One region of the Gordonia sp. NPDC003422 genome, then DNA from elsewhere that is predicted to be linked to it. Evidence: predicted binding sites of a transcription regulator. Region 1 holds the regulator's gene; the other holds the start of a gene.

Region 1 (6,997 bases):
CGCCGGACTCGATCCGGCGACCACCGTCGCCCTCGTCACCCGGCTCGGCGGCCCGACGAGTCACACCGCCATCATCGCCCGGCAACTCGGGATTCCCTGTGTGGTCGCGGTATCGGATCTGACGACGGTGCCGGCCGGAACCCCCGTGCTGATCGACGGCACGCTCGGCACCATCACCATCGGCCCCGACGAGGCGACGGCGCGAGCACAGGTCGATGCCAGTCGTCGGCGTGCGGAAGCGGTCGCCGCCTGGCACGGGCCCGGGCGCACCGCCGACGGACACGAGGTCTCGGTGCTCGCCAACGTCGCGGACGGGGCGTCGGCACGCACGGCCACCGGATACCCCGTCGAAGGGATCGGGCTGTTCCGCACCGAGTTGGCCTTCCTCGACCGCCCCGACGAGCCGACGGTCGACGAGCAGGCGGGCATCTACCGCGAAGTGCTCGAGGCATTTCCCGGGCAGAAGGTCGTGGTTCGCACGCTCGACGCGGGCTCCGACAAACCGCTCAAATTCGTCAACCACAAAGACGAGGCAAATCCGGCACTAGGAGTTCGTGGCGACCGAATCGCGGTGGAGAACCCGGAGATTCGAGCGCACCAACTCGATGCGATCGCGCGGGCCGCAGCCGAAACCGGATCGACACCGTGGGTGATGGCACCGATGATCGCCAGCGCCCGGGAAGCAGCGGCGTTCGCGCAGGAGGTGCGTGCGCGGGGGATGACCGCCGGAGTGATGGTCGAGATCCCCGCCGTCGCGATTCTGGCGCCGCTCATCCTCGCGGAGGTGGACTTCGTATCCATCGGCACCAACGATCTGACGCAGTACACGATGGCCGCCGACCGGATGTCCGCGGACCTCGCGTCGTTGACCGACCCGTGGCAACCGGCGGTGCTCAAGCTCATCGCCGAGGTCGCGTCGGCAGGTCAGACGTTGGGCAAGCCGGTGGGGGTGTGCGGGGAGGCCGCCGCCGACCCCAACCTCGCATGCGTGCTGACCGGGCTCGGGGTGACCTCGCTCTCGAGTGCACCGGTCGCCGCGGCCGGCGTCGGCGCGCGGCTCGCCGAGGTCACCCTCGACGCGTGCCGCGAAGCCGCCACTGCAGCACTGGCAACCGCGGATCCGGCCGGTGCGCGTCAGGCCGCGACGTCGGTGCTCGACGCCGCAGCCACCCCGCTCTCTCCTGCCGTCTGAGACGAAGACTTCGGCTGTCCGTGGTTCCGTATGAAGTTGTGCCCGGATTCCGGGCACAACTTCAACGGATTGTGCTTCCGCTGTCGATGGCGGCGCCCAGGTCGCTGACCTGGGCAAATGCGTCAGTGTGGTGCCGCAAAATCTAGGGGAAGAGTTTCTTCCCCGGGGTTCACAGTCGTCCCCGAGAAATTTGTAGGGGAGGACTCTGAGGGTAGGGGAGGAAGTTTCTTCCCCTGCTTTCTGCGGGTGCCGCGTCCGTGCGGCGCGTTCCGCAGAACGCGCCGATCGACGTTAGCGGGCTCGACGGAACAGGTGCTCGCATTCCTCCCATCTGCTCGTAATGCATTGCGCGCGGATGGGAGACGCGCGCAGATGCGAGCACTCGGGATGGGTGGTCTGTGCGGGGGCGAGATGGTGTCCCCGGCGCATCGTCGGCGCTGCGTGAGTGCAGAAACCGCGTGTCTGGCCAGAAACCCGAGGCGCCCCAGCGGTTTCTGGCCACAGCTGAGGTTTCTGGCCAGGTCCACGGTCGGGTTGAAAGGTACAGATATCCGACGGGGTGTACTTGCCCTCAGATCCGGCGCATCACCGTCACAACCTTGCCGAGGATGGCGGCGTCGTCGCCGGGGATCGGCTCGAACAGCTCGTTGTGCGGCATGAGCCAGACGTGCCCGTTCTTGCGCTTGAACGTCTTCACCGTGGCCTCGCCGTCGATCATCGCGGCGACGATGTCGCCGTTCTCGGCCACGCTCTGCTGACGGACGACCACCCAGTCGCCGTCGCAGATCGCGGCGTCGATCATCGATTCGCCGACCACCCGCAGCAGGAACAGTGAGCCGTCCCCGACCAGTTCGCGGGGGAGTGGGAACACGTCTTCGACCGCTTCCTCGGCGAGGATCGGTCCACCGGCGGCGATCCTGCCCAGCACCGGCACGAAGGTCGGCGTCGGCAGCGGATCGCCTCCCGCGTTGGTCGCGGCCGGATCTGCGTCCTGCACGTTGACCGCGCGTGGACGGTTGTGGTCGCGCTTGAGCAGTCCCTTGCGCTCCAGCGTGCGCAGCTGGTGGGCGACCGACGATGTCGAGGTGAGTCCGACCGCGTCGCCGATCTCGCGGATGCTCGGGGGATAGCCACGTTCGCGCACCGATTGCCGGATCACGTCCAGCACGCCGCGCTGACGCGCGGTCAGCGACGCCTCGGCGGCGGCAGGATCGATGGGAGCGTCCTGGTCGCGATCATCGCTCCGAGTTCCGGTGCGCTTGGGCCGTGAGTCGCTCATCTGCTCGGATTCCTCTCTGTCGCCGCCTCGCTTGAGAGCGAATCGGCTGGTTGTCGGCGGCGGGTGTTGACATGTCCGTGGGCCCGAGCCTAGCGGAGCGCGACGATCACTTCAAACATTTGTTCGAGGTGTGGCGCGACTTTGTCGGTCGGGCGTGGTACAACTCGAACATCAGTTCATCGAACACGTGATCGAGGCCGTCGAACGTCCTCGACAGCGCGTTCGCCGAACTGCCCGAGTACCCGGCACAACCGCCACGAGCACCCCCGGAGGCCAGCATGACCAGCGCGACACTCACCCGTTCGGGCCGCGCCCGCACCAGCGTGGACTCGACCATTGTCACCACTCGTAAGGCGGCCGGCACGCCGCTGCGGACGCAGCCCGCGCCGCGCGGCATCACGCGGCCGACCGGCCGGCCGATCGGGCAGACCAGCCCGGCAGGTCGCGCCGACGCGCCGATGCCGGGGGTCGCGCCGACCTCGACGCGGTGCGGCGAGGCGGTGGGGCGTCGCGGGTCCAAACGGCCCGCATCCGCCGTGTACGCGCGTCGGCGTGCCACCGCGCTCGGGGTGCTCGCCGGTCTCGCGCTCGCGGTGTCGGTGTGGGTGATCGGCATCGTCGGCAACAACTACGCCGAGTCGCAGACCCCGTCGCCGACGAGTACCCAGGTGACGCACGTGCGGGCGGGTGACTCGCTGAGCACCATTGCGGCGCGGGTGGCGCCGGACGTTCCGCGCCAAGTGGTCATCGACGAGATTCTGGAGCTGAATGACCTGGAGTCCAGCGGACTTCGGGTCGGGCAGCCACTGCTGACACCCGCGTACCGCTGATCGGCGGGCGGTATCCTCGATGTCACAGGGACCGGTCGGGAACCGACCCGGCGTACGACTCGCATGTGCCGCCGTGTCCCGCGACAGGCGTGAGGATCACATGCGCTGCCCCTTCTGCAAGAACGAGGACACCAAGGTCATCGACTCGCGTGTCGCCGACGAGGGGCAGGCCATCCGGCGGCGTCGGGCGTGCGTTGAGTGCGGCCGCCGCTTCTCCACGGTGGAGAGCGCGGTGCTCGCCGTGGTGAAACGCAACGGCGTGACCGAACCGTTCAGTCGGGAAAAGGTGATGCGCGGGGTCCGTCGCGCATGTCAGGGGCGCGAGGTCGGCGACGACGACCTCGCACAGTTGGCGCAACAGGTGGAAGACGCCGTCCGCGCCAGCGGTTCGGCCGAGATCCCGAGCAACGAGGTCGGTCTCGCGATCCTCGGACCGCTGCGCAACCTCGACGAGGTGGCCTACCTGCGCTTCGCCTCGGTGTACCGGTCGTTCGATTCGCTCGACGACTTCCAGCGTGAGATCGACGACCTCCAAGGCCGTTCGGTCGCAACGAATGGCGCCGATACCAAGGTGTCAGCCGAGTCTGTCCAGGGTTCGTAGCGCCCTTTTCTCGGATACGGGGTACGCGGTTCCGATGCGCTGGGCGAACACACCCACCCGCAGTTCCTCGACGAGCCAGTGGGCTTCTTCGTTGACCGCGTCCCGCCTGGCCGCCGACACCTGCGCGAGACGCTGATTCCAGCGTTGGGTCACGCGGTCGATGACCGCGACGCCTTCCTGGTCGCGTGCCGCCGATGCGGGCAGCGCTGCCAACCTGGTCTGTGCGGCGAGAAGGTAGCGCGGCAACTCGGACAGGTGAGTACGCCCGGTGACGCGGACGAATCCGTCGAACACCAGGTCGTCGATCTGTTCGGCGACGTCGTCGGCTGCCACCGAACCCGCGTGTTGGTCGATCAGCGTGCGCACCGGGGCGAGGGCCCGAAGGGTCGCCACGGCGAGAGCGAAGTACTCGGGTGCGGCGGCCAGGGCTGCCGGCTGTATCCGCGCGCGCACGGTCTCGAACTCGGCGGGAGTGCGGACGGCGGCAACGGCGGCGGACGCATCAGCCATCTGGTCGCGGATCGCGCGTCGCGTGCAGTCGGCGGTGAGGTCCTCGATCCTGCGGTAGGGGCTCTGGCTCAAGGCGAGTCTGTCGGCCCCGGCCAGAGAGCCGACGACCTTCTTCGACAGCGGCGGGATGGCGATGTCGAGCAGGGCCGCGACGCCTTCGAAAACGAGCCGATCACGCTCCTGCGGGGACGTCGCGTCGGTACGGACGACGGCACGCGAGGCGCCGGTCGCGTCGGTCACCGCCGTGATCGCGGGGTAGCGGGTCAGTTCTTGACCGGCGATCTTCACCTGCGAGCTGTGTGGGAGCGAACCGATCCCGTCGGCCGTCCACGCGGTGAACTCGCGCCGGACGATCGGCTCCGGGGTGGTGCTCCGACGATGTCGGCGTTGGAGATCGGTGAGCGAGTCGTCGGTGTCGACGATGGCGCCCGTCGCATCGGCGAGCGCAAAATGCACGCGCAGGTGTGCCGGTAGCCGGTCGGGGACGAAATCGTCGGCGGCCACCGTGGTTCCGACGATGGTGGTCAGCTCCCGGGCCAGTCCGGACACGATCGGTTCGGACCGTGGTTTCAGTTGGGACAGAGCGAGTTCGGCGAACCGCCCGGCGGGCGACATCGTCTTGCGCAGATGCTTGGGCAGCGTCTTGACCAGCGCGGTGGCCAATTCCGATCGCAGGCCCGGCACCGTCCAGTCGAAGCCCGCGGACCGGATGTGGCCCAGCAGTGCTTCCGGAATGACCACGGTCACGCCGTCATCCGTGGCCGCCGGATCGAACCGGTACCGCAATTCGAGTCGTGCGTCGCCCTGTTGCCATGCGCCGGGAAAGTCCGCGTCGGCGACCGAGGTGTCGGCGCCGACGTCGGCGGCAGTGAGATCGAGCAGATCCGGCCGATCGCGGCGTGCGCGCTTCCACCAGGTGTCGAAGTGGCGGGCCGAGGTGACCTCGGCTCCGATGCGCTGATCGTAGAAATCGTAGAGTTGATCCTCGGTGATGACGAGATCGCGTCGGCGGACTCGGTGTTCGACGTCGGCGGCCGCCTCGAGCAGTTCGCGGTTGCGGTGGAAGAAGGAGTGATCGGTGCGCCAGTCGCCCTCGACCAGCGCGTGGCGGATGAACAACTCGCGGGACGTGACCGGATCGATCGGCCCGTACACGACCCGTCGTCGAGCAACCAGGGTGACGCCGTAGAGCGTGACCCGGTCGTAGGCCATCGCCGCGCCCCGTTTTGCCGACCAATGCGGCTCGCTGTAGGTGTGCTTGACCAGGCTGCCGGCGACCCGTTCCACCCACAGCGGGTCGATCCCGGCCACGGTGTGCGCGAAAAGCCGTGAGGTCTCCAGGATTTCGGCGGCCATGAGGAAGGCGGGCGGTTTCCGCGCAAGGGCCGAACCCGGGAAGATCATCAGCGTGGTGCCGCGGGCTCCCGTGTATTCGCGGCCCTCGGAATTGCGCACAGCGATGTTGCTGAGCAGTCCGGACAGGACCGCTCGGTGGATGGCGTCCGCGTCGGGTTCGGTCGGCGTGGTCGGCCAGTCGAGTTCGCCGACGATCTCGCGCAGTTGACGGGTCAGATCGCGCCATTCGCGGATGCGTAGATAGTGGAGGTACTCGCGTTCGCACATCCTGCGAAACGTGTTGCCGGACAGCTCATTCCGCTTCTCCTGGAGATAGCGCCACAGCTCCAGGTAGGCCAGGAAATCCGAATTGGGCACCGCGAAGCGGCGATGTGCGGTGTCGGCGGCCTCGCGGTGATCGGCGGGCCGTTCACGAACGTCGGGCAGCGACAGGGCGGCCGCCAGGACGACGAGGTGGTCGAGACATCCGAGTTCGTGTCCCGCGATCAGCATTCGGGCGATGCGAGGGTCGACCGGGAGCCGCGCCATCGAGCGGCCGACCGAGGTGAGTCGCGGGGGCCCGCCTGCCTTGTCGGACTGTTCGATCGCCCCGAGTTCGGTGAGCACGGCCATACCGTCGCGGATCGCGCGATCGTCGGGCGGCTGCACGAACGGGAAGTCGGCGATGGGGCCAAGGCGCAGCGACGTCATCTGCAGGATGACCGCGGCGAGGTTGGTCCGCAAGATCTCGGGATCGGTGAAGGCCGGTCGTGCGTCGAAGTCGTCCTCGCTGTAGAGGCGGATGCAGATGCCGGGCGCGACACGACCGCAGCGTCCGGCACGTTGACGGGCGCTGGCCTGTGAGATCGCTTCGACGGGAAGGCGACTGACCTTGGTGCGGGTCGAGTATCGGCTGATGCGTGCGGTGCCGGAGTCCACGACGTAGCGGATGCCGGGGACGGTGACGGAGGTCTCGGCGACGTTGGTGGCCAAGACGATGCGACGTCCGTCCGAGGGTGCGAACACCCGCTGTTGATCGGCGACCGACAGCCGCGCATACAGCGGGACGATCTCTGCACCCGCAGAAGCTCTGCGCCGCAGAGCATCCGACGCGTCGCGGATATCACGCTCGGTGGGCAGGAAGACCAGCACGTCGCCACGGCCGGCCGACCACAGCTCGTCGATCGCGGCATCGATGCCCTGGAACAGGTCGAGGTCGGCGTGCTCGCCTCCACCGCCCTCGTCGCCGC
Region 2 (6,997 bases), on a different contig from region 1:
GAACCCAGTCGACGTACTCCTCGGGACACGTCATGTCGAAGCTGCCGATCTCGCGCAGACCGTCCTCAATGTCGGACGCCAGACGCGTCTCGTCGTACTCGGCCATCGCACAGTCCCCCAACCCACCGATCATGCCGTCGCCCAAATCGTAGGCACATAGTCGTCAAGTGCGCGCCCCTTAGGTGAACAGTCCCTCGAACAGGGGACGCGACCACCCGTGTCAGCGCGGGATACTGGGTGGCGGCGAAGAACCCTGCGCAACTTGGCTGAAGGCGGCCCGGATGACACTCGAACTCCAAGTCCGCGAGACTGCACTCGCACAGGCGACCATCGAGTGGGTGCAGGCGCAGCTCTATACGATGTGCGTGCCGACGAACACCGCGGCGATCACGGTCGACCACCTCGACACCGTTCCCGGATCGGTCACCTTCGCCAATAATGCATCCGGCGGAGTGGACGCGCGACTCGAGATCGCCATTTTCGTTGTCACACAGGCCGATCTGTTTGCACATCCGAATTCCACGCCCACCGGAGCAACCGCTGCCGCGACCCAGGTCGAGATCATTGTCCAGCTCGGCATCGCCGGCCAGGCGCTGACCATCGTCAAGGCCAGTTCGACACCCGCCGCGACTGGCCTCCCACCCGCTGTCCGAGATCGGATCAAGCAGCGCGTCGACTCCGCCCTCGCGCCGCTCAACGGCACGGTTCTGTTTGACTGCTCCCCGATCATCAGCGCGCTCGGTGCGTACGCCCCTGCTCAGCCCGACCTCGGCCGCGGGGAAGGCGTGCTGGCACTTCGGTTCGGCGCCTCGGGTCCGATCGTCAATCACCTCGCCCCCAGCCAGGCGTGGGGTGTCTTCCTCGACGCCGACGACGTCGTCGGACTCCTCAAACGCCAAATCCCGCCTGACTTCCCGATACCGGTGAGCGTTCGGTGGCATGGCGAAGGTCCCACGCCGACAATCGTTGCAACGGCTTCCATCAATCTCCGCGCACTGGACCTCATCGAAGTGGCCAGTGTGACGGCCACGATATCTGCCGGGATCGCCTTCATATCTCCTGCCACTCTGCGGATTTCGGGGCACTGGGACATCGATCTCAGCGGTATCGCGGCACCCTTCGAGGCGATCGTCACCAAGTATGCCCGCGGCGAGATCCGGCGAATGTTCCCCTTCGTCAACCACAACAATCAGGACTTCTGGTACGACATCGCCCTACCGTCCATCCCACCACTCCTGGGCGCTCAACCGCGCTGGGCGGGGATCACCTCGAGCCCTGCGGGAATGACGATCGGCGGGCCGGTGAGCCCTGCACCGCCAGGTGATCGCGGCACACTCGACCCGACGATCTTCCACTTCGGAAAACCCACCTGGTGGGGTCACTGCCGCGCACTCGCTCGCGGCGGAAGTGGCTTGCCGCCCACACATTTCGATCCGTCGAACCCGCGGGTACGCGTGCAGGCCGGCGTCAACTTCTACGACGCCGGGGCACTCTGCGGCGCGGAGGTTCTCTCCCCTAATGACTGGCTGGCGATGGACTCCGACGCAAGCGGCGTCGGATTCGACCTCACCGTCGGACAAGCACGCAAGATCAGTGACGACGTGCGGATCGTCGTCCGTACCGCGCGCGGCGTGCGCTTCTTTGATCTCGGCACACCCATCATCCAGAACAAGCCCGACGGCGAGGGCCTCGATGTTCAGGTCAACTGGTTCGACGACTGCCTCCGACTCTCCGGTGTGTGGCTCAAACTCGCTCTGGGCGAGGCACTTACCATCGACGACTTCAAACCACCGCCCTTCGAGGACCCCAATTGGATCGGGTGGTTCCACGCACCCCTCGGCCTCAACACTCACCTGCTGACGATCGTCGATCTCAATCCAGGTGAGGTGGTCAGCGTGCGCGGACAGGGCCTGCACATTCAGGTCGGCGCCGACAGTAGCGGCGCTGCGCTGGTTCCCGCCCTGACGGCGTTGGCCGACAGGATGCACGAGGTCGTCGTCGAACGTCGATCCGGCGAATCGTTCAGCAGTGAGATCCGCGTGCGGACGGTCGAATTCACGTGGCTGGCCGAAGTCGGACCCGCCGAGGCCGCGGCTGTTCGCGACGAACGGGGCGTGGCCTACGTCGGGCGAATCATCGATGGCGAGTTGATCTCTGAGGCTTTCCGGCCCGAAGCCGACGAGATGTTCGAGAAGGTCGGAGCCGGCGACGTGGATCTCAATCCACAACCGTTGCCACCCCACGACCCAGGTGCCCTCGAACTCGCGGAGGCGGCCGGATTCGGCGACGCCGTGTATGCGCACTTCCTGCCGGGTCTCGAGGCGCGCGACCGCGTCGCACTGGTCACGATGGGCGAAGGCGATACGCGGATCGTGTCCGACGGACCCGATGGGCCGCGCGAATCCGGCCGATACGAGGGTCCGCCCGCAGGTATGCAGGTCGACGGCGGGTATGCGATTGCGAGGAGTGGTGATGCGATCCACCTCTATGCCATCGAGCGCCCGTACGTCGTAACGCTCAAGCCGAGGTAGCGGACCCTTCGCACCTCGCAGCGCGGCCAGCTTCGGCGAGCGCAGTCTGTTCCACAAGTTTCGCCTGAGCCTTGCGAACATCTGTGCGAACGTGTACCTTCGAACTTACATTCGATAGGCGGGGATCGGGGTGAGCATCGGATGACCACAACTATTGGCGGCGGCACGTCCCGCGCAGCGGAGTTGGTGGCCCAGGTCCATGCCCTGCTCGACGAGTTGGTCGAGGCCGATCTGACCGCCTGCACCGACGACGAATTGGTCGAGGTTGCCGCCGCGCACGAACAGGCGATCGCCCGGATGACCTATGCCGGGGACCGGCAGCTGGTCGAGGTGTCGGATCGAGATCTGCCGCACCGCATGGGATATCGCAGCCCCACCAACTTCTACAACGCCCGCCTGCGGGTGTCCGATCCGGGCCGGCGCCGCGCCCAGATGGCCGTCACTGCCACCTTCCGGCAGCCGACCGGCGACGAACGTGAACCCCGCTTCCCCGCGGTGGCCGAAGCCTTCGCCGAGGGCAGCATCGGACACGGACACATCCGCGCCGTGCTCGACACCCTTGACCAGATTCCGCACACCACCCCGCACGACGTGCAGGTTGCGGCGGAACGGCAGATGGTCGACGTCGCGAAGGAACACACCCCCAACGACATCGCCACCGCCGGGCAACGCCTCCTCGGTCATCTCGACCCCGACGGCACCCTGTCCGACGACGCCGACCGGGCGCGGCGCCGCAATCTGTGGATGAACAAGCAACGCGCTGATGGCACGTCGAAACTCACCGGCACCCTGGATCCTGTTCTGGCGAGCCGGTTTGCGACGATGCTGGCGGCCTGGGCGCAGCCCGGGATGAACAATCCCAACGATCCCGAGTCGCCGTCGGGGTCGTACGAGGACGCCGATCCCAACGTGGTGGCCGCGGCCGCCCTACGCGACGGCCGGTCGGTGGCCCAGTGCAACCACGACGCGCTCAACGCGTTGTTGAAAGCGGTGCTGGAAGACGGGTTGCTCGGCAAAACCCATCGTGGGTTGCCGATCCAGCTGATCATCAAAGCCAACCTGGCGGACCTGGTCCGGGGGTCCGGGGTGGCGACCACCGCAACCGGCGGGCTCATCCCGATCTCTGAACTGATCGGCATGGCCGGACAGGTGCAGCCGTGGCTGGCGATCTTTGATGGCGCAACGCCCGAACCGCTGTTTCTCGGGCGGGGTAAACGGTTGGCGTCCATGGCCCAACGGTTGGCGTCGTTTGCTCGCATCGGCGGGGAACGGTGTTCGGCACCGGACTGTGATCAGCCCGCCACCCACGTCGAAATGCACCACGCCAAACTGGATTTCGCGTTGGGCGGCAACACCGACATCACCGAACTCTATCCGGCCTGCCCACCACACAACCGCAAGGTCGGCCCGAAACCGGGCCAGTTCACCACCTGGATCGTCGAAGACGGACCCGACGCCGGACGGTGTGCGTGGCGCCTGAATGCCCACCCGGGTGCTCCACCCAACCCGGCACGTGTCAACCGGTTCCCCGACATCGCCGCCGGATTCACCGCACACCTCAACCAGGTGCGTGCAGAAATCCATGGGCCGCCGCCGGACGAGGAATGCGGTGAGGAGAACACCGGAACCGACAGCATCGTCGGGAACTTCGAGCTGCTCGAAAACGCCCGCACGCGTGATGAACTCGCCCGACTGCAACTCCGACAAACCATCAACGCGGAATCGGTGATCGAGACACGGTTCGTCGGGATGTTGGAAGAGCATCTCGGGCTCGGGTAGCGGATCTCACTTGGTGATCTCGACACGGTGCCTCGCTCCGCTCGGTACCGGCTCGATCAGCGTGGGGTGGGTTTGATCAGCGGGTCGCTCGCGTGGCGGGGGTATCGAGATCGATCAGCGGTGTGTCGGGTCGGCTCGCTTCCGCCACACCGTCACGCCTGCGATCACAACGGCGATGGCGGACAACAGGTCTGACTCGGTCAGACCATGCTGGAGGTTGATGCTGTACAGAATCCTGCCCTCGAGCGGGCCGTTCCAGAACAGCCATGCAACACCCAGTGCGGTGAGGATCGCCGCGGCCGGGTAACTCGGACGTGCCAGACACCAAGCGCCGGTGACGATCAGCAGATTGAGCAGCAGGATCGCGTGCAACAGGTCGGGATGGTGCAGGACGGGTGGAGACATTGGGTCAGTATCGCTTGTGTGTTGGCGTCGTGGGTTGCGGACATGGTCGGGTCGCCAGCCCTTCGAGGCTCGTCGCTTGCGCTCCTCGCACCTCAGGCAGCGGGTGGGCGGCTCGGGATCGGCTCGACCAGCGAGGGTGCGTGTGGTTGCGGACATGGTCGGGTCGCCAGCCCTTCGAGGCTCGCAGGCTCGCACCTCAGGGAGCGGGTGGGCGGCTCGGAGTCGGCTCGACCAGCGTCTAATCAGCCGCCGAATATGTCGCGAAGGATCTCGGTCTCGGCGACGCGTTCCTTGTGGGTCGGGGCGGTCGAGGAGACGAGGATGCAGGTGACGCCGGCTTCCTTGAAGGCGGCGACGCGCTCGGCGACGTGGTCGCGGGTGCCGATGAGCGACATCGAGTCGATGAGGTCGTCGGGGACGGCGGCGGCGGCTTCGAGCTTCTTACCGTCGAGGTAGAGGTCCTGGATGATCTTGGCCTCGTCGGGGTAGCCGTAGCGCTGGGCGAGGGTGTTGTAGAAGTTCTTGCCGCGCGCACCCATACCGCCGATGTAGAGGGCGGCGTGGTGGCGGACGAGTTCGCGAGCATTGTGCAGCTGCTCCTCGTCGTCGGAGATGCGGGCGGTCGACTGGACGACGATGCCGAGCTCGCCGAGCGACGGGTCGCGCTTGGCCTTGCCGGCGGCCAGTCCCTCACCGAAGGCCTCGCCGATGCGCTCGGGGTGGAACAGGATCGGCTGGAACTCCTCGAACAGCTCGGCGGCCAGCTCGGTGTTCTTCGGGCCGATCGCGGCGAGCAACATGGGGATGCGTTCGCGAACAGGGTGATTGATGATCTTCAACGACTTGCCCAGCCCCGATCCGCCGTGCTCCTCGTCGAGCGGCAGGGTGTAGTGCTTGCCCTGGAAGTTCACCTTGTCGCGGCGCCACACCTGACGGCAGATCTCGGCGTGCTCGCGGGCGCGGCCGACGGGGTAGTCGTACTTGACGCCGTGGAAGCCCTCGATGACCTGCGGGCCCGACGCGCCGATACCCAGCACCGCGCGGCCACCACTGATGTAGTCGAGACCGGCCGCCGTCATGGCGAGGTTGGTGGGTGTGCGCGAGAACATCGGAAGGATGGCGGTCTGCAGTTCCATCTTCTCGGTCTTCGCGGCGATGTAGCCGAGCTGACTGACGGCGTCGAAGCTGTAGGCCTCCGGGACCGCGATCCGCTCCACGCCCGCGGCCTCGAAATCGGCGAGATTGTTGATGGTCTCGCGGAAATCCCCGGCGTAGTTGATCGGCATGCCCAGCTTCATCGATGTCATGCCGACGGATTCTTCCACAGCAAACACGCCTTGCCGAGACCCGGCCGAGCGACCGTTCGCTCACGCTTCAGATGGACGCTCGCTGTCGGCAAGATGAACAACTGGTGAACAGTCACACAGGTGAGGCAAACCTGCAGGTCACAATAGGGATTTCGGTCCTCCGAAATTTATGCGGAACCGGCCTCGGCATCGCATGATTATGCCCATGAGCGGAGAGATGCTGATCCTGGTGCTGCTCGTGATCACGGCACTGGGATTTGACTTCACCAACGGATTCCACGACACCGGCAACGCGATGGCGACCTCGATCGCCACCGGCGCCCTCAAACCCAAGGTCGCCGTCGGTATCTCGGCGATCCTCAACCTCGTCGGAGCGTTCCTCTCCGTCGAGGTCGCGGCCACGATCACCAAGGATGTGCTCAACATCCAGTCCAAGTCGGGCGACATCACCGGCGGGCTGTCGCCGATCACCGCCCTGCTGATCATCTTCGCGGGCCTCATCGGCGGCATCCTGTGGAACCTCTTCACGTGGCTGTTCGGCCTGCCCTCCTCGTCGTCGCACGCGTTGTTCGGTGGACTGATCGGGTCGGGCATCGCGGCGATCGGCCTGTCCGGCATCAACTGGCACGGCGTGCTTTCCAAGATCGTCATCCCGGCCCTCTTCGCCCCGGTGATCGCCTGCCTCGTCGCCGCCTGCGGCACCTGGCTGGTCTTCGCCATCACCAAGAAGGTCGCCGAAGGTCGCAAGGAAGCCGGCTTCCGGTACGGCCAGATCGCGTCGGCGTCGCTGGTCTCCCTCGCACACGGAACCGGTGACGCGCAGAAGACCATGGGTGTCATCGCGATGGCGCTCATCGTGACCGGACACCTCACCAGCGAATCGGTGAGCCACGGTCTGCCGTTCTGGGTGGTCTTCAGCTGTGCTGCCGCGATCGCGATCGGCACCTACCTCGGCGGCTGGCGCATCATCCGCAC

Evidence for each region. The regulator LexA, encoded in region 1, represses DNA repair genes until DNA is damaged. The targets are predictions, from matches to a motif close to CGAACANNTGTTCG.
Region 2: ACWDTF_RS07845 (DUF222 domain-containing protein) is a predicted target of LexA. The motif match lies at 2,606-2,619, and genes of this name have one in related genera.

The regions. Positions count from the first base shown of each region.
Region 1 covers NZ_JBSFQL010000003.1:102,083-109,079, forward strand. Annotated here, with positions in the region: gene ACWDTF_RS03885 (phosphoenolpyruvate--protein phosphotransferase) at 1-1,192, shown strand, start outside; gene lexA (transcriptional repressor LexA) at 1,764-2,471, opposite strand; gene ACWDTF_RS03895 (LysM peptidoglycan-binding domain-containing protein) at 2,750-3,301, shown strand; gene nrdR (transcriptional regulator NrdR) at 3,402-3,902, shown strand; gene hrpA (ATP-dependent RNA helicase HrpA) at 3,876-6,997, opposite strand, start outside.
Region 2 covers NZ_JBSFQL010000007.1:3,152-10,148, reverse strand. Annotated here, with positions in the region: gene ACWDTF_RS07855 (hypothetical protein) at 1-106, opposite strand, end outside; gene ACWDTF_RS07850 (hypothetical protein) at 282-2,531, shown strand; gene ACWDTF_RS07845 (DUF222 domain-containing protein) at 2,673-4,310, shown strand; gene ACWDTF_RS07840 (hypothetical protein) at 4,425-4,715, opposite strand; gene ACWDTF_RS07835 (LLM class F420-dependent oxidoreductase) at 4,958-6,022, opposite strand; gene ACWDTF_RS07830 (anion permease) at 6,228-6,997, shown strand, end outside.